Regions from separate parts of the Achromobacter sp. JCM 18799 genome, predicted to be linked through region 2. Evidence: riboswitches for the same ligand, from Rfam matches in the RefSeq annotation. Region 2 holds a riboswitch; the other holds the start of a gene.

Region 1 (10,713 bases), 1.5 Mb from region 2:
GTGGGCGTGCTGCGCAGCGATGCCTCGCTGGCGCGCGCGGCCGCATTCATCGGTCCGCTGCGAGCAGAGACGGACGCGCGGTTGCTGCGCGAGGGCTTGAGCCTGGAATTGCTGGAGCTGCGCAACCTCGCCCTGGCGGCTGATCTCATCGTGCGGGCGGCGAGTGCGCGCGGTGAGAGCAGGGGGGCGCATTTCAACCGGGACCGGCCTGGCTCGGACGCCGTGGATTTGCGGCCGCGCGCGTCTGCCGCAACCGCGTAGGCGCGGGCAGGGCAGTTTCCGGCCGGCCGGCGGCTCAGGAAACCCCGGTCAGCAGATGCTGCGCGGCGCCCGTCGCCGCGCGCCTGAAGCGCGACGGCGACACGCCCATGTGCTCGCGGAAGAAGCGGGAGAAATTGCCGGGCGTGGAGAAGCCCAGGTCCAGCGCCACGGAGGTCAGGGGCTGCTCCTGGTGCACCAGCAGGCGCACGGCTTCTTCGACGCGCACGGCGCTCCAGAAGACTTGCGGCGTGGTATTGAGCTGATCTCGGAACAGCGCGAAGAAATGGCCGCGCGACAGTCCCACGCGGCTGGCGACCTCTTCCGCCGTGATCGGTTCATGGGCGTGCTCGCGCATGTAGGCGATCGCCGCGCGCAGCCGGCGGTCCAGCGCCGGCGCCGCGGGCATCTGGTTGCGCGGGCGATCCGGCTCGATGGACGATTCGATCGCCGCTTGCAGCAGGGCCTCGACCTCGGCATCCAGGTCCGCGCCGGGGTGGTCCTGCGGCGCGACGATCTTGTGCAGCAAGCGCCAACAGCCCTGGCGCACCGCCGCGTCGATGGGCACGCCCGGCGCCGCGAAGTGGAAGGGGCGGCCCGTGGCGGCGCGCCGTTCGTCCAGCCAGGGCTTGGCGATGTAGAGCACCAGGAAAATGGCCGGGCCCGACCGTTCAAGCAGCCTGGCGTCGTGCGATTCGTACGTATTGGTGCCTAGCGCCAGATGTTCGCTGTAGGGGACCGGAGTCTGGCCGACATGCCCCAGCACGCGCGCGCCGCCCAGCCACAGGGCCAGCTGCACTTCCGCATGCGCGTGCGCGATCAGGTCGTCGCGCAGTTCCAGCACGACGGCGCGGCCGAACGCGCCTTCGTGCAAGGCGTAGGTCTCCTGCATCTCTGTCTCCCGTTTTTCTTATCGCCTCGCCGCGCAAGCCTGGGCTTGCGTGCGGGCGGGTGCGGCGCTCCGGGAATTTTATGGGCGTTTGCGCGCTTCTCCACGCTAGGTGTATTCACTAGGCACAAAATCTGACTCTGCGATAAGTCCGCGCACCCGGCGATAAGCGCGCCGCCGCCTGCGCCGATACAGTCCTGAAAAATCGTCGGCGCAATGCCGATGCAGACAGCGACTGTTCAGATAAAGGGAGACGGCGGCATGAGCACGCAACACGTCAACGGCATGGCCGTGGAGATCGACGGCGAGGGGCCGGCACTGTTGTGCATACACGGCCTGGGCGGTTCCTCGAATACCTGGACGCCCGTCATGGGCGCCTTCGACGGCTTCCGCGTGATCCGTCCCGACCTGCCGGGCAGCGCGCGCTCGGCGTTGGGCGAAAAGCGCCTGTCCATCGCTGTCTATGTGGACGCGCTGGCCGGACTGCTGGACGCATTGGACGTCGATGCGGCGCATGTCGCCGCCCATTCGCTCGGAACCATCGTGGCCCAGCATCTTGCCGTGGCGCATCCGGGCCGGGTCAAGTCGCTGGCCCTGTTCGGCCCGCTGGCCGCGCCGCCCGACGCGGGCCGGCCCGGCATCCGCGCGCGGGCGGCGCTGGCCCGCGGCGGCGATGCGGCCATGCAGGAGATCGCCGACGCCATCGTCAAGGGCGCGACCAGCGCCCAGACCAGGCAGGATCAGCCCGCCGTGCTGGCGCTGGTGCGCGAAAGCGTGATGCGCCAGCCGCCCGAAGGCTACGCGCAAAGCTGCGAGGCGCTGGCGGATGCACAGCCGGCCGCCGCGGAAACGATAGGCGTACCGGCTGTCCTGATTACCGGCGACCAGGACGGCGTGGCGCCGCCCGCCAACGTTGACGCCCTGGCCGCGCGCATCGCGGGCAGCCGCCGCATCGTGCTGGACGGATGCGGCCACTGGACCACCTACGAAAAGCCCCAAGCCTGCATGCAGGCTCTGCGGGAGTTCCACGCGGCGCTGCGCTAGGCCACGTTTTCCAGGCGTTTCAACATAAGAAATCGGCCCCTCGACGCGGGCCGGAGGAGACCTGTCATGTCCAAAATTGCCATTACCAATGTCGCCATCTTCGATGGCAGCGGCGAGCAGCCTTTTCAAGGCGAGGTGTTGATCGACGGCGCGCGCATTTCGCAGGTCGCGCGCGCGCCTGAGCAGGTGAGCCGGGAGGGCGCGCGCCTCATCGACGGGCGCGGCCGCTTCCTGATGCCCGGCATGACGGAAGCGCACACGCATTTCTCCTGGAACGACCAGCCCACGCTGGCGGCGATCCAGTTCATGCCGCCGGAAGAGCACATTCTCTGGTGCGTGCGCGTGGCCAAACGCTATCTGGAAATGGGCTGGACCTCGGCCATCGGCGCGGCCGCGGCCAAGCCGCGCCTGGACGTGGTGCTGCGTAACGCCATCAACGCCGGCGAATGCCCGGGGCCGCGTTACCTGGCGGGCAGCCAGGAGATCACCACCATAGGCGCGCTGGGCGACAACTCGCTGCCGCACATGCCGTTCGACGAGCTTAGCTTCGGCAGCGTGTGCTGTGGCCCTGAAGAGATCCGGCGCTCGGCGCGCACCTTCATCAAATACGGTGTCGATCACCTGAAGATAAATCTGTCCGGCGAGTACATCGCCGGGCTGCCGGCCGAGATGTCGCCGTTCGCAGAAGACGAGATCGCCATGCTGGCGAACGAGGCCAAGCGCTATGGCAAGCGTGTCGCGGCGCACGCGCGTTCCAGCGAGTCGGTCAAGCAATGCGTGCGCCACGGCATCGAGATGATCTACCACGCCAGCTTTGCCGATGAAGAGGCGCTCGACATGCTGGAAGCCAGGAAAGACAGCCATTTCGTCGCGCCGGGCATAGGCTGGCTGATCAGGACGGCCTTCAACGCGTCCGAGTACGGCATCACGCCCGCCATCGCCGAGCAGATGGGCTACAAGCGCGAACTGGAAATCGCCTCGGAGTCGCTGCGCAAGATGCACAAGCGGGGCATCCGCATCCTGCCCGGCGGCGACTACGGCTTTGCCTGGATGCCGCATGGTACCAACGCCCGCGACCTGCAATACTTCGTGGACTACATCGGCATGACCCCGACCGAAGCGCTGGTGTCCGCCACTCGGCTGGGCGGCGAGATCATGCAACGCCCGCACGAATTGGGCATGCTGCGTCCCGGCTATCTGGCGGACGTGGTCATGGTCGACGGGGATCCGCTGAAGGATCTGTCGCTGCTGGTGGATCCGGAGAGGATCTTGCTGGTTGTGAAGGATGGGGAGGTGTGCAAGGACAGTCTCCGGCACGATGCGGACGCGGAACTGCTGACTGCCGAAGACAGGGATGCGGCCTTAGTACATTGACCGACGCGGCGTTACACACACAAGGAGTTGGAGCGCGCAGCGTCGGGACCTGAGCATTGGTAGCGAGCTTGCATTATTGAGCTTGCAGATCAATTTCCGCGAACAGATTCACCACGGGCGGAAGAAATGCAATCGGGAGTGTCATTCCTCGGCATCTTTGTCCATTGCTTCAAATTGGGCAAAGACGTGGCCCGCAGGAATGACGTTTCCCTGCGATATTTCGCGCCGGCCTCGATCGATTAGCTTGAGCAGGGCATAGGCTTCCGCCTTATCCCCGCTGCGATTGCAGTATGGAATCGCCTGGTCTTGATGCGAGCGTTTCACGGCATGGGCCTCCAGTGCAAGTACCGACAGGTGCAACTGTAGACTGGAGTTCACTTATCCGCCGGCTTTTATCCCATTATTCGGACAGAAAGTAGGCGAAGCGGTACGAGCAAACCTGGTTGCATCAATGCTGGGTTTGCTCGCCTCAACTCAAGCCTCTCCCACCCCCTCCCTCACGCTAGCCGCCAGCATCTGCGCCGTCGCCGCCGACAAGGTCCAGCCCAGATGCCCATGCCCCGTGTTGTAGAACACGCCCGGCCGCCTGCCCGGGCCGACGCGGGGCATCATGTTCGGCGTCATGGGGCGCAGCCCGCACCACGGCACCACGCGCGAAGTTCGGATGCCGGGGAAGTGCTTGCGGGTCCAGTCCACCAGCGGCTGCACGCGTTCGGCGCGGATGTCCATGTTGAAGCCGTTGAACTCGGCCGTGCCGGCCACGCGGAAGCGGTCGCCGAGGCGGCTGGTGACGATCTTGGCGGCTTCGTCCAGCAGGCTGACGTGCGGTGCGGCCGCCTGGCTGGCGGCGTCGTCCAGGTGCACGCTGATGGAATAGCCCTTGACCGGGTAGATGTTGAGCGTGTCGCCCAGCTGCCTGGCGAACTGCCGGCTGACGGCGCCGGCGCAGACGACGATGGCGTCGGCCTCGTGCTGCTCGCGGCGCGCGCCGCCCTCGCGCGCGACGTCGAGCACGTAGGGCGCGCCGTCCACGCTGATGTTGCGGATGTCGGCGTCCTGCGCGAAGCGCACGCCGCGGCGCTCGCAGGCGCGGGCCAGGCCGCTGGTGAACTTGTGGATGTCGCCGGTGGCGTCCGAGGGCGTGTAGAAGCCGCCATGGCAAGGGGTTTGCAGCGTGGGTTCGATGCTGCGCGCTTCCTCGGGCGACACTGCGTAGCGTTCCAGCCCGCCTTCCTGCAGCAGGGCATTGGCGCGGCGCGCGGTCTCGAAGCTGGCGGCGTCGTGGTAGATGTGCAGGATGCCGCGGCGCTCCAGGTCGAAATCTATGCCTTCTTCTTCCGCCATGGCGTACAGGTGCTGGCGCGCGGCAATGGCAAGCCGCGTGGTCTCGATGGTGTTGCGGCGGTAGTTGCGGATCTGTCCGATGAACTGCGCCAGCCAGGAGTACTTGTGCCAGCTGAAGCGGGGATTGAGCAGCAGCGGCGCGTTGTGGCGGCCGAGCCAGCGCAGGCCTTTCATGATGGTGGCGGTGCTGTTCCAGACCTCGGCGTTGCTGGCCGATAGCTGGCCGCCGTTGGCGTAGGAAGTCTCCATGGCCGGATAGCGCTGGCGGTCGTAGACGGTGACGTGGTATCCCAGTTTGCTCAGGGCATAGGCGGACGTGACGCCGGTGATACCGGCGCCAATGATGGCGATGCGGGGCATGATGGCTCCAGATTGAGTGGCCGCGGCCACCCGGCCGCAGCACCCCATCTGTCTCTGTACCTGAGAGCTTCACCCGCGGCGCAGGCGGCGGCGGGTTCCCCTTCGGTGGGCGCAATCCGCGCCTCTCTCCAGATTGTCTAGACCGCGCAGTCCTGTTTGCCTGAGAGTTTCCGGGGCGGTTGCTCCGTCGGCGCCTGCCGCGGGGGGCAGGTCTCTTCTGCGGGGTTTTGGATCGACGAGGCGAGGATAGCCAAAATCCCCCAGAATGAGACCAAGGGTTAGTACCAATAAGGCGCCGCGCCGCGTTACGATGCTTGCGCGCCGCCGTCGCGGCGCCACCGATCCGACACGACAGGGAATGACGAGAATGCGCTTGAACAGCATGCTGCGCACGGGATTGTTTACGCTGATGGCCGCAGGCTGCGGGCTGGCGCAGGCCGGACAGGCGGAGACCGACAGCAAGGTCGACGAGGCGGTCCAGGCCGTCATGCGCGAACATGGCATTGCGGGAATGTCGATCGCCGTGACCCGCAACGGGACGCAACATTTCTACAACTATGGCGTGGCATCCAGGCAAACCGGCAGGCGGGCCGACAGCGACACGCTGTACGAGATCGGCTCCATCAGCAAGACCTACACGGCAACCCTGGCAACCTACGCACAGGCGCGCGGCCGCCTGGCGCTGAGCGACAGCCCGGCCAAGTATCTGCCCGAGCTCGCCGGCAGCGACTTCGCCAAACTGAGCCTGATCAACCTGGGGACGCACACGACCGGCGGCTTTCCCTTGCAGGTGCCCGACGCGGTCACGAACCAGGCGCAGATGATGGCTTACCTCAAGGCCTGGAAGCCCGAGCATGCCGCTGGCACGTATCGCACCTACGCCAACCCCAGCATCGGCATGCTGGGCGTGGTTGCGGCCAAGAGCCTGAACCGGCCGTTCAAGGCGGCCATGGAGCGGGACCTGTTTCCCAAGCTGGGCCTGACCAGCACCTACATCGACGTGCCGGCCGCCAGGATGGCGGACTACGCGCAGGGCTACAACAAGCAGGATGCGCCCGTGCGCGTGAATCCGGGCGTGCTGGCCGACGAAGCCTATGGCGTGAAGACCAGCGCGCGCGACCTGATCCGCTTCGTCGACGCGAACATGGGCTTGAACCTTGCCGATGCCGAACTGCGCGGCGCGATTGCGCAGACGCACGTCGGCTATTACCAGCTGGGCGACATGACCCAGGACCTGGCCTGGGAGCAATTGCGCTATCCGGCGACGCTGGACGCGTTGCTGACGGCCAATGCCGGCAACTACAACAGCCAGAGCCAGCCCGTGACCGCATTGAACCCGCCGCTGCCGCCGCAGGAGGCCGTGTGGATCAACAAGACGGGTTCGACCAACGGCTTCGGCGGCTATGTGGCATTCGTGCCGTCGAAGAAGCTGGGCATCGTGATACTGGCCAACCGCAACTATCCGAACGAGGCCAGGGTCCGGCTGGCGTACCGGATCCTGGGCGAATTGGAAAAGTAGGCGCGCAGGCCGGCGCGCTATCGCGCGGGCGGCTGCCTTGCCGCGTTGTGGCGGGGCAACAGGTCCATCACTTCCAGACGCTTGCACAATTGCGCCAGCCGCTCCATCTTGTAGGCATTTACGTCCATGCCGGCGTAGTCATAGAAGCCCTGGCCGTCGCGCAGCCCGTTGCGCCCTTGTTCCATGTTGCTGGCGATGACGGCAGGCGAGGCGAAGCGCGGATCGATGGCATCGGCGAGGTAGCGCGAGGCGTAGTAGAGGATGTCGCCGCCGCCCCAGTCGATGAACTCCAGCAGCCCCAGAACCGAAAACCGCAGGCCGAAGCCCAGGCGCACGGCCGTGTCGATGTCTTCGGCGCTGGCCACGCCTTCCTCCACCATGCGGGCCGCTTCGTTCATGGCCAGGGCCTGGATGCGGGGCACGATGTAGCCGGCAGCGGGGGCGCACTGCACGGGCTTCTTGCCCGCCAGGCGCAGCGCTGCCAGCAGCCCTTGCGTCGCGGCCTCGCTGGTCTGGGGGCCGCGGCTCACTTCCACCAGCGGTATCAGGTAGGCGGGGTTGAGCCAGTGCGCGTTCAGGAAGCGCTGCGGACCTTGCACCAGCTCCGCCAGTTCGGTGACCAGAAAGGTGGACGTGGTGGACGCGATGATGCTGTCCGGCGCGCAGGCCGCTCCCAACCACAGAAAGGCATCGCGCTTGGCGTCCAGGCGTTCAGGCACGGCTTCGAACACCACGCGCGCCTGCCGCAGATCTGCTTCGGCATCCTCGCGCGTGCATAGGCGGATGCGCGCCAGCGCCACCTCTGCCTGCGCGGCATCGAGCAAGCCCAGCCTGCACAGGATGCCGAGTTCGCGGCGCAGATCGTCCCGCACGCGTGCGAAGTAATCGGCCTGCTCGGCGGGCGGGCGCGGCTTGATGTCTATCAGCGTGACGTCCAGTCCGGCATGGATGTATGACAGCGTGATGCCCACGCCCATGCGGCCGGCGCCGATTACGCAGAGTCTTTCGTTCATGGCTTGCATCTCCGTGTCAGCAGCCTTTGGCCAGAAGCTGGCGCATGTCCGCGCGCGACAGGCGGTCCAGGCCCAGGCGTTCGAACGTGCGTCCTTCGGCGTAAAGGTCGCGTCCCGTGACCGCGCTGGCCAGGCTCAGCAGGCCTTGTGCGACAGGCGTCGGCACGCCCGCCCAGCGGCCGGCGGACACCAGGAATGACAGGCCAAGCCGCGTGTCCTCCAGCATGTAGCGGTGCGTGTGCAGGTCTATGTCCTCGCGCCAGTCGCCGCTGTCGGTGAGCCTGCCATGGGCGCCGCGGCCGTACATCCATTCATCGCCTTCGGCGGCATAGTGGTCGGCCAACGGGAAGTGCGGCGCGGCATAGCCCAGGGCCACGCGGATGGCGATGCGCTCCGCGTCCAGCGCGTCGGTCACGCGCCGTATGGAGGCCTGGGTGCCTTCGTTGTGGATGTCCCATTTGTCGAAGTGTTCCAGCGGCCCTGCATTCATCATGATGAGCGGCGGATGGATGATGGGGCCGGCGTTCATCAGCGCGCCCGAAAGCCCGTCCTCTATCGGTTCGATGCTGGGGTAGGCGCGATGGACCACGGCCAGCGCCTGCTCCGACAGCCGCCGCGGAAAGACGCCGGTGGGCAGGCGGGTGGCGTAGCCGCTGATCACGACTTTTTCGCCATGTTTGCGGGCCAGGTAGGGCAGGGTGCCGGTCTCGGCGAAGGCCGTGTTCGCGGCATTTCCTGCTTCTTTCATGGCGCGGGCGAAGACGTAGCAGCCGAAGGTGCCCGGCGGCAGGAACACGACCTGGCCGTCGCGCAGCAGCGGCGCCAATTCCCGGGCCAGCGCTTCGTGGGTGGTGGAAGGCAGGGGAATGACCAGCAGCTCCGCATTCTCCACGGCAGTGGCCAGGTCGCGCACCAGCTGCAACTGGCGGGGGCCGTCGCCCAGCGGAATCTGGCGGCTGCCGCGATAGTCGGTGACCGTCAGCGCGCCCGCATCCCGCAAGTCCTGGAAGGCCGTCCAGTCCCGGCGCCACCAGCGCACGTGATGGCCTTTCTCGAACAGCTCGGCCGCTGCCGCGTAGCAGCCGTGGCCGCCGCCTATGACGCTGATTCTCATGGTCAAGCTCCGTCTGATGGAGCCTTGATCCTAGCGGCGGCGCGCTGGCGGGGCTGCGCCGAACGCGCAAGCGGCGTTCCGATCCGGCAAGCGAATCCTGGCGCTGCCGTGCAACGCCTAATGCCTGCTTTGGCGCAGGGTGTCCGACGGCAGGCAGCCGTAGCGCTTGCGATAGTGGATGGCGAAATGCCCGAAGCTGGAAATGCCGTGCCGCAGCAGGATGTCGGTGACGCTGTCGCCTTCGCCGGCTTGCGCAAGCGCCGCGTGCACCTGGGCCAGCCGCTGGTTGCGCACGTAGTCGCTGGGACTTTGCTTCAGGAACTGCGAGAAGCCGTTTTGCAGCGTGCGCACGGAGACGCCGCAGTGGGCCGCCAGGTCCGTCAGCGATAGCGGCTGGTCCAGATGGCTTTCTATGTAATCGCGCGCGCGCCGCACATGCAGGGGCAGCGGTTGGCGGCGGTCTGCCTGCAAGGCCTCGGAGTAGTTGTGCGGCAGCTGGGTCAGCAGCAGCGTCAACAGGTAGTCTGAAAAGCCGGCGGCCAGCGTTTGCGTGACGCCTTCGATGGCGGGATGGCGGTATAGCCGGCACAGATAGTCCAGCGTTTCGCGCACTGCCACCGGTCCGGGCGCGTCGGCATCCATTTGCAGGTCGAACACCAGCGCCTGTTTGGCGGGGCGCTCGAGCAGCCGCTGCAACTGGCGTTCCAGCGCCTCGCGCTCGATGCGCAGGATCAGGTTGCGGCAGTCGCGGCCGATGCGGATCACGCTGCGCTCGGACGGCGAGGAAATGGTCAGGCTACCCGCGTTCATCGACGCGCTGCGCTTGCCCAGCGTGATCAGCCCGGAGCCTTGCAGCGTGATGCGGATCAGGTAGTAGCTGGCGATGTCGCCGGCGTCGATCTCGACTTCCGCGCCATAGTGCAGGTCGAACAAGGCTGCGTTGCCGAAGAAGACGCCGTACAGGCGCGATTGCAGGGGTTTTCCCGGGGGAACGCACATGCGGTGCGACCATAGGTGCTGGCTGACCTGGTCCTTGATCTCGGCGATGTTGCCCGAGTCCAGCAAGCAATGGCGGTCCAGCGGATTGGTGTCGTTGAACATGCTTTCCTGCGCAGCGGGAACAGTCGTTGCGTCAGGCGTATAGAGGCTGGCTGCGCAAAGACCTACAAAAGATGGGCCTGCAAGCAAGTGAGACACAACCCGGCCCTTGGGCATGGGCAGATCTCACCACCATACAAGGGAAACAAACCATGACTGACGGCAGCCCGCGGCACGGATCAAAACCTAGCTACGCCTACGAGTGGTACGTCGTGGTGATATGCATGCTAGCGTACATATTTTCCTTCGTCGACAGGCAGATCCTGGCGCTGATGATCGAACCCATCAAGCACGACCTGCAGCTGTCCGACACGCAATTCAGCTTGCTGCACGGGCTGGCGTTCTCCTTGTTCTACGCCTTCATGGGCATACCGATAGCCTTGCTGGCGGATCGCTATTCGCGGCCCCGGATCATCGCGATCGGCGTGGCGTTCTGGAGCCTGGCCACGGCGGCCTGTGGCCTTTCGCGCAATTTCGCGCAGATGTTTCTCGCGCGGATCGGCGTGGGCGTGGGCGAGGCGGCGCTCTCGCCCGCCACGTACTCCATGCTCAGCGACATGTTCCCGCGCGAGAAGCTGGGGCGCGCCGTCGGGATCTATTCGATCGGCTCGTTCATCGGCGGCGGCATGGCGTTCCTGATCGGCGGCTACGTCATCAACCTGCTCAAGAGCGTGGATACGGTTGCCTTGCCGTGGATAGG
Region 2 (10,713 bases):
GGCAAGAGCACCTATGCGCGTTGCGGCATCATCGTCAACGTCACGCCGCTGGAACCCGAATGGGAAGGGCACGTGACGCTGGAATTCTCGAATACCACGCCGCTGCCGGCCAAGATCTACGCCGGCGAAGGCTGCGCGCAGATGCTGTTCCTGGAAAGCGACGAAGTCTGCGAGACCTCTTACCGCGACCGCGGCGGCAAGTACCAGGGTCAGCGCGGCGTGACCCTGCCGCGCACCTGAGGCCTCAGCCTGCGCGCCCGGACACCGGGCGCAGGTAGTCGATATCCCACTCGCTTTCGCCCGTCTGCACGAACCCGTGCCGGCGGTAGAAGCGGTTCGAGTCGCTGCCGCGCAGCGCGCCCAGGCTTACCGCCAGCCCCAGGCGGTCGGCCTCCAGCAGGATCTTGCGCATGACCTGTCCGCCCAGCCCCGAACCCTGGGCGGCGGGGCGGATGTACAGATGATCCAGGCGCAAGCCGTCGCCCTCCGGGCGCAGCGCGTAAAACCCGATACGTTGGCCGTCCTGCTCGATGGACCAGGTATGTTCCGGCCGGAACGTGCTGCGCAGCCGCGAGCGCGCGCGCGCCGGGTCGAAGCGCCCCAGGCGCTCCAGGCTTTCACGCATGGCTTCGATGCGCAGCGCCAGCAGGTCTTCGAAATCGGCTTCCGAGACCGGCGAGTATTGCAGCGGCGGCGTGGCGAACTCGTCGTAGCCCCGGCCCAGGAACTGCAGGATGCAGATGCCGTGTCCGTAGGGATCGCTCAGGTGGGCGATGCGGCCCCAGGCATGCGAGACGGCCGGATCTTCCAGGCGCGCGCCGGCGGCCACCGCCTGTGCGACCGCGCGGTCCGCGTCCTCCACCACCACGTCCAGATGCACGGGCGTCCAGTGCCGCGCATAGTCGCGCGGCTGGCGCATGGCGCCGGCGGCAGGCGTGCCCGCAGCCTTTTCCAGCAGATAGATGGGCGCCTCGGCCCCCAGCATCTCGGCCGCTTTCGGTCCCAGCCGGCGTCGCAGTGTCAGGCCGAAAGCGCGGTGATAGAAGTCGATGGCGTGTTCGAGATCGGGCACGTCGATGTTGACCAGGATGCGCATTGGGGATCCGTCTGCTGAGTGAAGGCGAAAAACATATCATGGCCGCGGCGCCCGGTGTTACTTGCAAATCCGCTAAAGAACATCGCCGCCGCGTCCGTAAATGACAGTACATGTGTTTGCCGATTTGGCGACGTCATCTCCGCAAGCGTAAAAAAGCCCCGACCCGTGCGTTACCCCCATATCCCCTGGCTGCCTTTGTTGTTCTATCCTGCGCTGCCGGTGGCCGCCGCGGTGGGGCTGCTGCTGTGGCGCGAATGGCCGCCGGCCTTGACGCAGATCGTGCCGTTCGTGCCTTGGGTGATGGCGTTGATCGGCGTGGCCGTGTGCCTGATGTACCAGCGCGCGCAGACCATGGTGCTGATGCTCAGCGTGCTGGCCGCCACGGCGGCTTGGCCGGCGCTGGCCACGGAAGCACCCTGGGCCGTCGGACCGGCGCTGGCGTGGTGGTCGCTGGCCTACACCATCAACGCCCTGTGGTCCGAACGCTCCAGCATGCTGCTGGACCTGGCCGCTCGCATCGGCCTGATCGCCGCTGGCGCGGCCGCGATCGCGCTGGCCGGCAAGGACGGCGTGTCCGATCTGTTCGGCATGCTGTCCGTGCAAGGCAGGTTGGCGCACCTGAGCGTGCCGATCGAAGGGTTGATTGCGCTGCTGGCCACGGGCCTGACGCTGACCCTGCTGCTATTGCGCTATGGGCGTCCGCAACAGGCGGGGCAGTGGCTGGGCTTCGTGTGCATGGCGTGGGCCTTGCCGCGCGGGGCGGAACATCCCGTCGAACTGGCGCTGATGTCCACCGCCGCGCTGACGGCCCTTTGCATCTCGCTGGCCCATGAAGGTTTCCACATGGCGTTCCGCGACGAGCTCACCGGCTTACCGGGCCGGCGCGCGCTGAACGAACGGCTGCAGCGCATGGGCCGCGTCTATACGCTGGCGATGGCCGACGTCGACAACTTCAAGGCTTTCAACGACACCCACGGCCATGACGTGGGCGACCAGGTTCTGCGCATGGTGGCGGCCCAGTTGCGGCGCGTGCCGGGCGGCGGCCGGGCCTACCGCTACGGCGGCGAGGAATTCACGCTGGTGTTTCCGGGCAAGACCGCGGCGGAAAGCATGCCGCACCTGGAAAGCGTCAGGCGCTCCATCGAGGCCTACCAGATGCGGCTGCGCGACAAGCCGGTGCGCCCCAAGGCCGACCAGATCGGCCTGCGCCGCCGTGGCGGGCGCGATGTGCGCAATGCGCGGCCGCTGCGGGTGACGGTCAGCATAGGCGTAGCCGAACGCAGCGACGCCCTGCGCGCGCCCGAAGCGGTGATCAAGGCGGCGGATCAGGCGCTCTACAAGGCCAAGGACGAAGGCCGCAATCTGGTGCGGGCCTACGGCACGCGGCGCCGGGCTGGCGCGGGCTGAGGCGGCACCGCTACTTGCCGGCCAGCGGCAGCGCCATCAGCGCTTCGTCGTAGAGTTCACCGTTCACGCACAGCGCTTCTCGCTCGCGTCCGTATTCGGCAAAGCCCAGGCTCAGGTACAGCGCGGTGGCGGCCTGATTGTTGGCGGTCACGCTCAGCTGCACCTGGCGGATGCCGCGCATGCCTGCTGCATGGGCGATCGCCGCCTGCATCAGTTGCCGCGCCAGGCCCTGGCCGCGCTGCGCCGGCGCCACGTACATGCTCCAGATGTGCGCCTTGTGGCGCATCTTCAGTTTGCGCTGGCGGCCCACGCCGACCATGCCGGCGAGGGTCTCGCCGCAGAACACGCCAAACATTGCGCTGTCGTCCGAAGGCTGGATCCAGCCGCGGATATCCTCCAATGTCAGCGTGTGTTCCTCTTCGTAACTCGATCCGAACGATTCAGGGGTTTCCACCAGGGCGTCCAGGCGCAATTGGCGCAGCGGCGCGGCGTCGGCGGGAACAAGGCGTCGGACGGAGATCGGGGACATGGTCGGCAAGTGTTGGGAATAGGGAACGTTCGGCGGTGGATTGGGCAGTATAGGGGGACACGCTGCCTATAATGGTCCTAACGCCGCTTGCGGTTTTCACAAAGGAGCCAATGATGTTCGGTTTCCTCAAGACAAACCAGGACGCCAAGCGCGACGAAGTCCAGGAAGAGTTCGTGGCGCGCGTGGCGGGTGCTGCGCAGGACTTCGTCCAGGCAGCCGGATCGGCCGGCGCCGTGCTGGATTACACGCCGTCCAGCGTCCATGCGCTGGACGAGGCGCTGGAGGCCGCCCATCTCGGGACCTTGCCTCTTACTCCCATGCAGACCGTCGGCGCCGCCGCCTACCTCTACGAGGTGGGACGCCGCGCGTATGGCGGTCTCTACGAAGTGTGCGACGACGAGGACCCGGTGGTGCTGGTCTGCGGCGAACCCGAAGCCGAGGTCTGCTTCGGCGCCATCGCCAAGGTCGAAAGGCGCATCCGCTACGGCTCCGCCGAGGCCATCCCGCCCTATTTCGAACAGTTCCTGATGGCCTTGCAGGCGGGCGAAGCCCGCACCATCCGCTAGCGTCCCGGGGCTTCGGGCGCCCGGTTTGCTCCCCGGCGCGGCCCGGCTCTCTGTGCTGAAAACGTCCGCTTTTGGCGCGATGACAACGGCCGTCCGGGCCATTCCGGGATTTCCCTTAGGACTGTAAGAAAAACAGCCCTACAATTCGGCCATTCCCGCCGCCCTGGCGGGTGCTCGCGCCGTCTGTCATCAGGCGGATTTTTACTAGAAGTACACTCGCGCCGCGTTACGCGTCCGAACCCGCCTTGCCCCCAGGAGCGCCTGCATGAAATTCCGCTTCCCCATTTTCATCATCGACGAAGACTACCGTTCCGAGAACGCGTCCGGTCTGGGTATCCGCGCCTTGTCCGCGGCGATCGAGGCCGAGGGCGTCGAGGTGATCGGGGTGACCAGTTACGGCGACCTGAGTTCGTTCGCCCAGCAGCAGAGCCGCGCCAGCGCCTTCATTCTGTCGATCGACGACGAAGAGTTCGACGTGGATTCGCCCGAGGACGTGGCCAGCGCCATCAAGAACCTGCGCGCCTTCATCGGCGAGCTGCGTTTCCGCAACGCCGACATCCCCATCTACCTGTACGGCGAGACGCGCACTTCCGAGCACATTCCCAACGACATCCTGCGCGAACTGCACGGCTTCATCCACATGTTCGAGGACACCCCCGAATTCGTGGCGCGCCACATCATCCGCGAAGCCCGCAGCTACGTCGACAGCCTGCCGCCGCCGTTTTTCCGCGAACTGGTCAAGTACGCGCAGGACGGCTCGTACTCCTGGCACTGCCCCGGCCACTCCGGCGGCGTGGCGTTCCTGAAGAGCCCGGTGGGCCAGATGTTCCACCAGTTCTTCGGCGAGAACATGCTGCGCGCCGACGTCTGCAACGCCGTGGACGAACTGGGCCAGCTGCTGGACCACACCGGCCCCGTGGCCGAATCCGAACTGAACGCCGCGCGCATCTTCCACGCCGACCACTGCTTCTTCGTGACCAACGGCACCTCCACCTCCAACAAGGTGGTGTGGCATGCCAACGTGGCCGCGGGCGACGTGGTGGTGGTGGACCGCAACTGCCACAAGTCGATCCTGCACGCCATTACGATGACGGGCGCGATCCCGGTGTTCCTGCGTCCCACGCGCAACCACCTGGGCATCATCGGCCCGATCCCGCTGGAAGAGTTCCACCCGGACAATATCCGCAAGAAGATCGAGGCCAACCCCTTCGCGCGCGAAGCGGTGAACAAGAATCCGCGCATCCTGACGCTGACGCAGAGCACCTACGACGGCGTCATCTACAACGTCGAAATGATCAAGAAGCAGTTGGGCAGCTATGTCGATACGCTGCACTTCGACGAAGCCTGGCTGCCGCACGCCTCGTTCCACGAGTACTACCAGGACATGCACGCCATCGGCCAGGACCGCCCGCGCAGCCAGGACGCGATGGTGTTCGCCACCCACTCCACGCACAAGCTGCTGGCCGGCATCTCGCAGGCCTCGCAGATCATCGTGCAGGAGTCCGAGACCCGCAAGCTGGACCGCAACGTCTTCAACGAAGCCTATCTGATGCACACGTCCACCTCGCCCCAGTACGCGATCATCGCGTCCTGCGACGTGGCCGCCGCCATGATGGAACCGCCGGGAGGCACCGCGCTGGTCGAGGAGAGCATCCGCGAAGCCCTGGACTTCCGCCGCGCCATGCGCAAGGTGGAGTCCGAGTTCGGCAAGAACGACTGGTGGTTCAAGGTCTGGGGCCCGAATCGCCTGGTTTCTGAAGGCATCGGCAACCGCGACGAATGGATCCTGGAGTCCAACGACCATTGGCATGGCTTCGGCGAAATGGCCGAAGGCTTCAACATGCTGGATCCGATCAAGGCCACGATCATCACCCCGGGCCTGGACATGTCGGGCAGCTTCGGCGAAACCGGCATTCCCGCCGCGCTGGTCTCCAAGTACCTGACCGAGCATGGCGTGGTGGTCGAGAAGACCGGCCTGTATTCGTTCTTCATCCTGTTCACCATCGGCATCACCAAGGGCCGCTGGAACACGCTGCTGACCGCCTTGCAGCAATTCAAGGACGATTACGACCGTAATCAGCCGCTGTGGCGCATCCTGCCGGAATTCTGCCGCGACCATCGCCGCTACGAGCGCATGGGCCTGCGCGACCTGTGCCAGGAGATCCACGAAGCCTACCGCGCCCGCGACGTGGCCCGCCTGACCACCGAGATGTACCTGAGCGACATGGTGCCGGCCCTCAAGCCGTCGGACGCCTTCGCCCGCATGGCGCACCGCGAGGTCGAGCGCGTCGACATCGACAAGCTCGAAGGCCGCGTCACTGGCGTGCTGCTGACGCCGTATCCTCCGGGCATCCCCCTGCTGATCCCGGGCGAACGCTTCAACCGCACCATCGTCCAGTACCTGCAGTTCGCGCGCGAGTTCAACCAGCGCTTCCCGGGCTTCGAAACCTACATCCACGGCCTGGCCGACGAAGTGGGTCCGGACGGCGAAAAGCGCTACTACGTCGACTGCCTGATCGAAGACTGATGTTCGATGTAGCAGTACTCGGCGCCGGCGCCGCGGGCATGATGTGTGCCGCGGTCGCCGGCCAGCGCGGCTTGCGCGTGGTGCTCGTCGACCACGCCGAGCGCCTGGCGGAGAAGATCCGCATTTCCGGCGGCGGCCGCTGCAACTTCACCAATATCGGCGCCGGCCCCGCCAACTTTCTCTCCGACAATCCGCACTTCTGCCGTTCGGCCTTGGCGGGTTACACGCCGCAGGATTTCCTGGCGCTGATGAAGCGCCACCACATCGCCTGGCACGAGAAGCATCGCGGCCAGCTGTTCTGCGACGATTCCAGCGAATCCATCATCGAAATGCTGCGCGCCGAGTGCGACGCGGGCAGGGTGCAGTGGCGCATGGGATGCTCGGTGGCCGAGATCGGCCATGGCGAGCAGGGCTACGAGCTGCGCACCAGCCAAGGCCCGATCCGCGCCGCGAAACTGGTGATCGCCACCGGCGGCATGGCCATTCCCCAACTGGGCGCCACCGATTTCGGCCTGAGGATTGCGCGGCAGTTCGGCCTGAAGGTCGTGGAACCGCGGCCCGCCCTGGTGCCGCTGACCTTCGATGCCGAGCAATGGCGGTCCCTGTCCGAATTGTCCGGCGTGGCGCTGGAAGTCAATCTGCACACGGGGCAGGGCAAGGCGCGCGGCGAGTTCCTCGAAGACCTGCTGTTCACCCATCGTGGCCTGTCCGGCCCCGCCATTCTGCAGATATCCAGCTACTGGAAGCCTGGCGAACCCATCGTGATCGATCTGGCGCCTGGCCGCGATCTGGCGGAAGAACTGTTGGCGTCGAAGTCGGGCAACCGGCAGCAGCTGCATACCGTGCTGGCGGGCCTCTGGCCCAAGCGCCTGGCCGACCGCTGGCTGCACCTGGCGGAGCAGGGCGGCAAGCCGGGCCTGGCGGCGCTGCGCCTGGCCGACGCGCCGGACAAGACCCTGCGCGCGCTGGCGCAGGACATCCATCAGTGGAGCCTGGTGCCCAGCGGCACCGCTGGCTACAAGAAGGCCGAAGTCATGCGCGGCGGCGTGGACACGCGCGGCCTGGACCAGAAGTCCATGCAGGCCAAGACCGTCGCCGGTCTTTATTTCATCGGCGAAGCCGTGGACGTCACGGGCTGGCTGGGCGGCTACAACTTCCAGTGGGCCTGGGCCTCGGGCGTGGCCTGCGGCAAGGCGCTCTAGCTTCCCCAGGCGGGACAGGGCGCCGATAGGCCGGCGCTATGGCAGGTATTGGAAACCTGCCATTGTTATATCAAATAAAAATACTTATCATTTATGTTTTCGATATATATCCAAGCCCTGAATCGGGGGCGGATCTCACGGAGACATGCATGGCCTATACCCTCCCGCCCCTGCCGTATGCCTACGACGCCCTGGAACCCCACATCGACGCGATGACGATGGAGATCCACTACAGCAAGCACCATCAGACCTACGTCAACAGCCTGAACGCCGCGCTGGAAGGCGCGGACATCGTCACCAACGAGCCGGTCGAGTCCCTGGTGGCGCGGCTGGAGCAGTTGCCCGAAGCCATACGCGGCGCCGTGCGCAACCATGGCGGCGGCCACGCGAACCACAGCCTGTTCTGGTCGGTCATGTCGCCCGAGGGCGGAGGCGAGCCGGATGGCGCGTTGGCGTCGGCCATTGACTCCGAGCTGGGCGGGCAGGCCGCCTTCCGCGATGCGTTCACCAAGGCCGCGCTGACCCGCTTTGGCAGCGGTTGGGCCTGGCTTTCGGTCACACCGGCCGGCAAGCTGGTGGTGGAAAGCAGCGCCAACCAGGACAGCCCCCTGATGCACGGAAACTCGCCCATTCTGGGGCTGGACGTGTGGGAGCACGCCTACTACCTGAAGTACCAGAACCGCAGGCCCGAGTACATCGGCGCCTTTTACAATGTCGTGAACTGGCCTGAAGTGGCGCGCCGCTACGCGGCGGCCCAGCGCTGAGCGCATCTCTCGCAAGGAGGGCAGCGGCACATGAATACCTTCAGCCGTCATCGCGTGCGGCCGGCGGCCACCAGCATCAGCGTGTGGACCCTGGCCGTATTGGTGGCCTGCCTGGGCCTGCACTAGCTGTGGGTCTATCTGGACGTGCGTGCGCCGCACGTGGGCGATGCCCTTCTGGGCGGACTGGTCGCAGCTGGCGCTACCGCCCTGGGCACCTTGCCCATCCTGTTCGCCCGGACCATCCCCCAGAAAATGCAGGACAGCATGTTCGGCTTCGGCGCCGGCGTGATGCTGGCCGCCAGCGCCTTTTCGCTGGTGGCGCCGGGCATCGCGGCGGGCCGCGACCTGGGTTATGGCCCCTGGGGCGCCGGCTTGACGGTGGGCGCTGCCGTGTTGCTGGGCGCGGCGGTGCTGCTGCTCATGGACCGTACCCTGCCGCACGAGCATTTCATCAAGGGCCGGGAAGGCATCGAGGCGCACCGCCTGCGCCGTACCTGGCTGTTCGTTTTCGCCATCACCCTGCATAACCTGCCGGAGGGCCTGGCCATTGGCGTGGGCTATGCGGGCAACGACGCCATGCGCGGCACCGCGCTGGCCACCGGCATTGCTATCCAGGACATTCCCGAAGGGCTGGTGGTGGCGGTGGCGCTGCTGGCGGCGGGCTACCAGCGCGCGTTTGCCGTGGCGCTGGGCATGCTGTCCGGCCTGGTCGAGCCGCTGGGCGCGGTCCTGGGCGCCGCCGTGGTGGGCTGGTCCGAGCCGCTGCTGCCCTGGGGCCTGGGTTTTGCCGCGGGCGCCATGCTGTTCGTGATCAGCCACGAGATCATCCCCGAATCGCACCGCAAGGGGCATGAGGTCTACGCGACCTGCGGGCTGATGCTGGGTTTCGTGCTGATGATGTTGTTGGACACGGCGCTGGGCTGAGGCCGCCGCAGGCATTCCCTGGCTGCGGCTTTCGTTGTATGCTTGCGCCGCTGTCACGCATGTTGCGGGAGAGAGCGGCCTGTACGTCCGGCCGCCGCCGAAGGCGCAATTCGCCCGGAATCGCTCAGGTAACCCATACCGCCCATGCTTGCCCTGTCCCGGTTTTTTTACCGCGCGGACGCGGCAAAACAGTACTCTGGAGAGACCTGGCGCCGCCCCTGAACTAGGGACATAGCGAGCAGCCCAGGCGCCGAAGGTGCAAACCCGCCATGCGGGGCAACTCTCAGGCAAAAGGACAGAGGGGCGGAAGATTCAGCCGTTGTACAAGCGCACCCCGCTTGGCACCACTGGCATTCCGTAACCCTGGCAACACTGCCGCCCCGGAGTTTCCGCGCATGTCCGCAACCCTCAAACGCACCCCGCTGGCTGAAGAACACATCGCCTCTGGCGCCCGCATGGTCGACTTCGGCGGCTGGGACATGCCGCTGGCCTACGGTTCGCAACTGGAAGAGCACCACGCGGTGCGGCAGGACGCCGGCATGTTCGACGTGTCGCACATGCTGAACGTCGACGTGGCCGGTCCGGACGCGTTCGCCTTCCTGCAGCGTCTGGTCGCCAACGACGTGTCCAAGCTGACCGTGCCCGGCAAGGCGCTGTACAGCTGCATGCTGAACCCGCAAGGCGGCGTGATCGACGACCTGATCATCTATTTCTTCGCCGCCGACGAATGGCGCGTCGTGGTCAATGCCGGCACGGCCGACAAGGACGTCGCCTGGATGCAGCGCGTCAAGCAGGCCGGCCAGTTCGACGTCGCCATCACCCCGCGCCGCGACCTGGCCATGGTGGCCGTGCAAGGCCCGAACGCCCGCGCCAAGGTCTGGGCCGCGCGCCCGGCCTGGCAGGCCGCCAGCGAGCCGCTGACGCCCTTCGTGGCCGCCCGCGTGGGTGACGACACCTTGGTGGCCCGTACCGGCTACACCGGCGAGGACGGTTTTGAAATCGTGCTGCCCGCCGCCGACGTGGTGCAGCTGTGGCGCGACCTGGTCGCCCAGGGCGTGCGTCCCTGCGGCCTGGGCGCGCGCGACACGCTGCGCCTGGAAGCCGGCATGAATCTCTACGGCCAGGACATGGATGAGCTGACCCAGCCCGACCAGGCCGGGCTGACCTGGACCGTGTCCCTGAAGAGCGCCGAGCGCCGCTTCATCGGCCGCGACGCGCTGGAACAGTTCGCCACGCCCGCCACCTTCATCGGCCTGAAGCTGCAAGAGCGCGGCGTGATGCGCGCGCATATGGCCGTGCGCACCAAGGAAGGCACGGGCGAGCTCACCAGCGGCACCATGTCGCCGACGCTGGGCGTGTCGATCGGCTTTGCCCGCCTGCCGCAAGGCGTCAAGCCGGGCGACACGGTCGAGGTCGACATCCGCGGCAAATGGGTGCCCGCCCTGGCTTGCAAATTGCCGTTCGTGCGTAACGGCAAAGCGGTCGAACACTCGTAAACTCGAAGCTTCGCGCGAGCCGCCGGCCCCTGGGGCGACGGCCGCCCGCGCGAGGCGCGCAACACCATTCATCTACCCGTATTCCCTCAGGAGTTCCCATGAGTCTGCCCACCGATCGCAAGTACACCGAGTCTCATGAATGGGTCAAAGCCGAAGGCGACGTGTTCGTCGTCGGCATCACCGATACCGCCCAGGATCAATT

The links. Region 2 has a riboswitch for glycine ahead of gcvT (glycine cleavage system aminomethyltransferase GcvT). Riboswitches for the same ligand answer to the same signal wherever they lie in the genome.
Region 1: linked by a shared signal. The riboswitch ahead of ACZ5YA_RS10035 (D-amino acid dehydrogenase) and the one ahead of gcvT (glycine cleavage system aminomethyltransferase GcvT) in region 2 are both predicted to bind glycine.

The regions. Positions count from the first base shown of each region.
Region 1 covers NZ_AP043866.1:2,114,244-2,124,956, reverse strand. The annotation lists gene nadB (L-aspartate oxidase) at 1-261, shown strand, start outside; gene ACZ5YA_RS10055 (helix-turn-helix domain-containing protein) at 296-1,150, opposite strand; gene ACZ5YA_RS10050 (alpha/beta fold hydrolase) at 1,409-2,191, shown strand; gene ACZ5YA_RS10045 (metal-dependent hydrolase family protein) at 2,258-3,565, shown strand; gene ACZ5YA_RS10040 (hypothetical protein) at 3,707-3,889, opposite strand; gene ACZ5YA_RS10035 (D-amino acid dehydrogenase) at 4,040-5,269, opposite strand; glycine riboswitch at 5,314-5,405, opposite strand; glycine riboswitch at 5,407-5,499, opposite strand; gene ampC (class C beta-lactamase) at 5,628-6,788, shown strand; gene ACZ5YA_RS10025 (3-hydroxybutyryl-CoA dehydrogenase) at 6,806-7,810, opposite strand; gene ACZ5YA_RS10020 (NAD/NADP octopine/nopaline dehydrogenase family protein) at 7,818-8,915, opposite strand; gene ACZ5YA_RS10015 (cupin domain-containing protein) at 9,033-10,016, opposite strand; gene ACZ5YA_RS10010 (spinster family MFS transporter) at 10,166-10,713, shown strand, end outside.
Region 2 covers NZ_AP043866.1:3,649,505-3,660,217, reverse strand. The annotation lists gene dcd (dCTP deaminase) at 1-240, shown strand, start outside; gene ACZ5YA_RS17235 (GNAT family N-acetyltransferase) at 245-1,096, opposite strand; gene ACZ5YA_RS17230 (GGDEF domain-containing protein) at 1,262-2,503, shown strand; gene ACZ5YA_RS17225 (GNAT family N-acetyltransferase) at 2,514-3,032, opposite strand; gene ACZ5YA_RS17220 (hypothetical protein) at 3,146-3,598, shown strand; gene ACZ5YA_RS17215 (arginine/lysine/ornithine decarboxylase) at 3,864-6,125, shown strand; gene ACZ5YA_RS17210 (BaiN/RdsA family NAD(P)/FAD-dependent oxidoreductase) at 6,125-7,327, shown strand; gene ACZ5YA_RS17205 (superoxide dismutase) at 7,477-8,091, shown strand; partial or broken gene ACZ5YA_RS17200 (ZIP family metal transporter) at 8,122-9,015, shown strand; glycine riboswitch at 9,071-9,166, shown strand; glycine riboswitch at 9,202-9,324, shown strand; gene gcvT (glycine cleavage system aminomethyltransferase GcvT) at 9,411-10,511, shown strand; gene gcvH (glycine cleavage system protein GcvH) at 10,610-10,713, shown strand, end outside.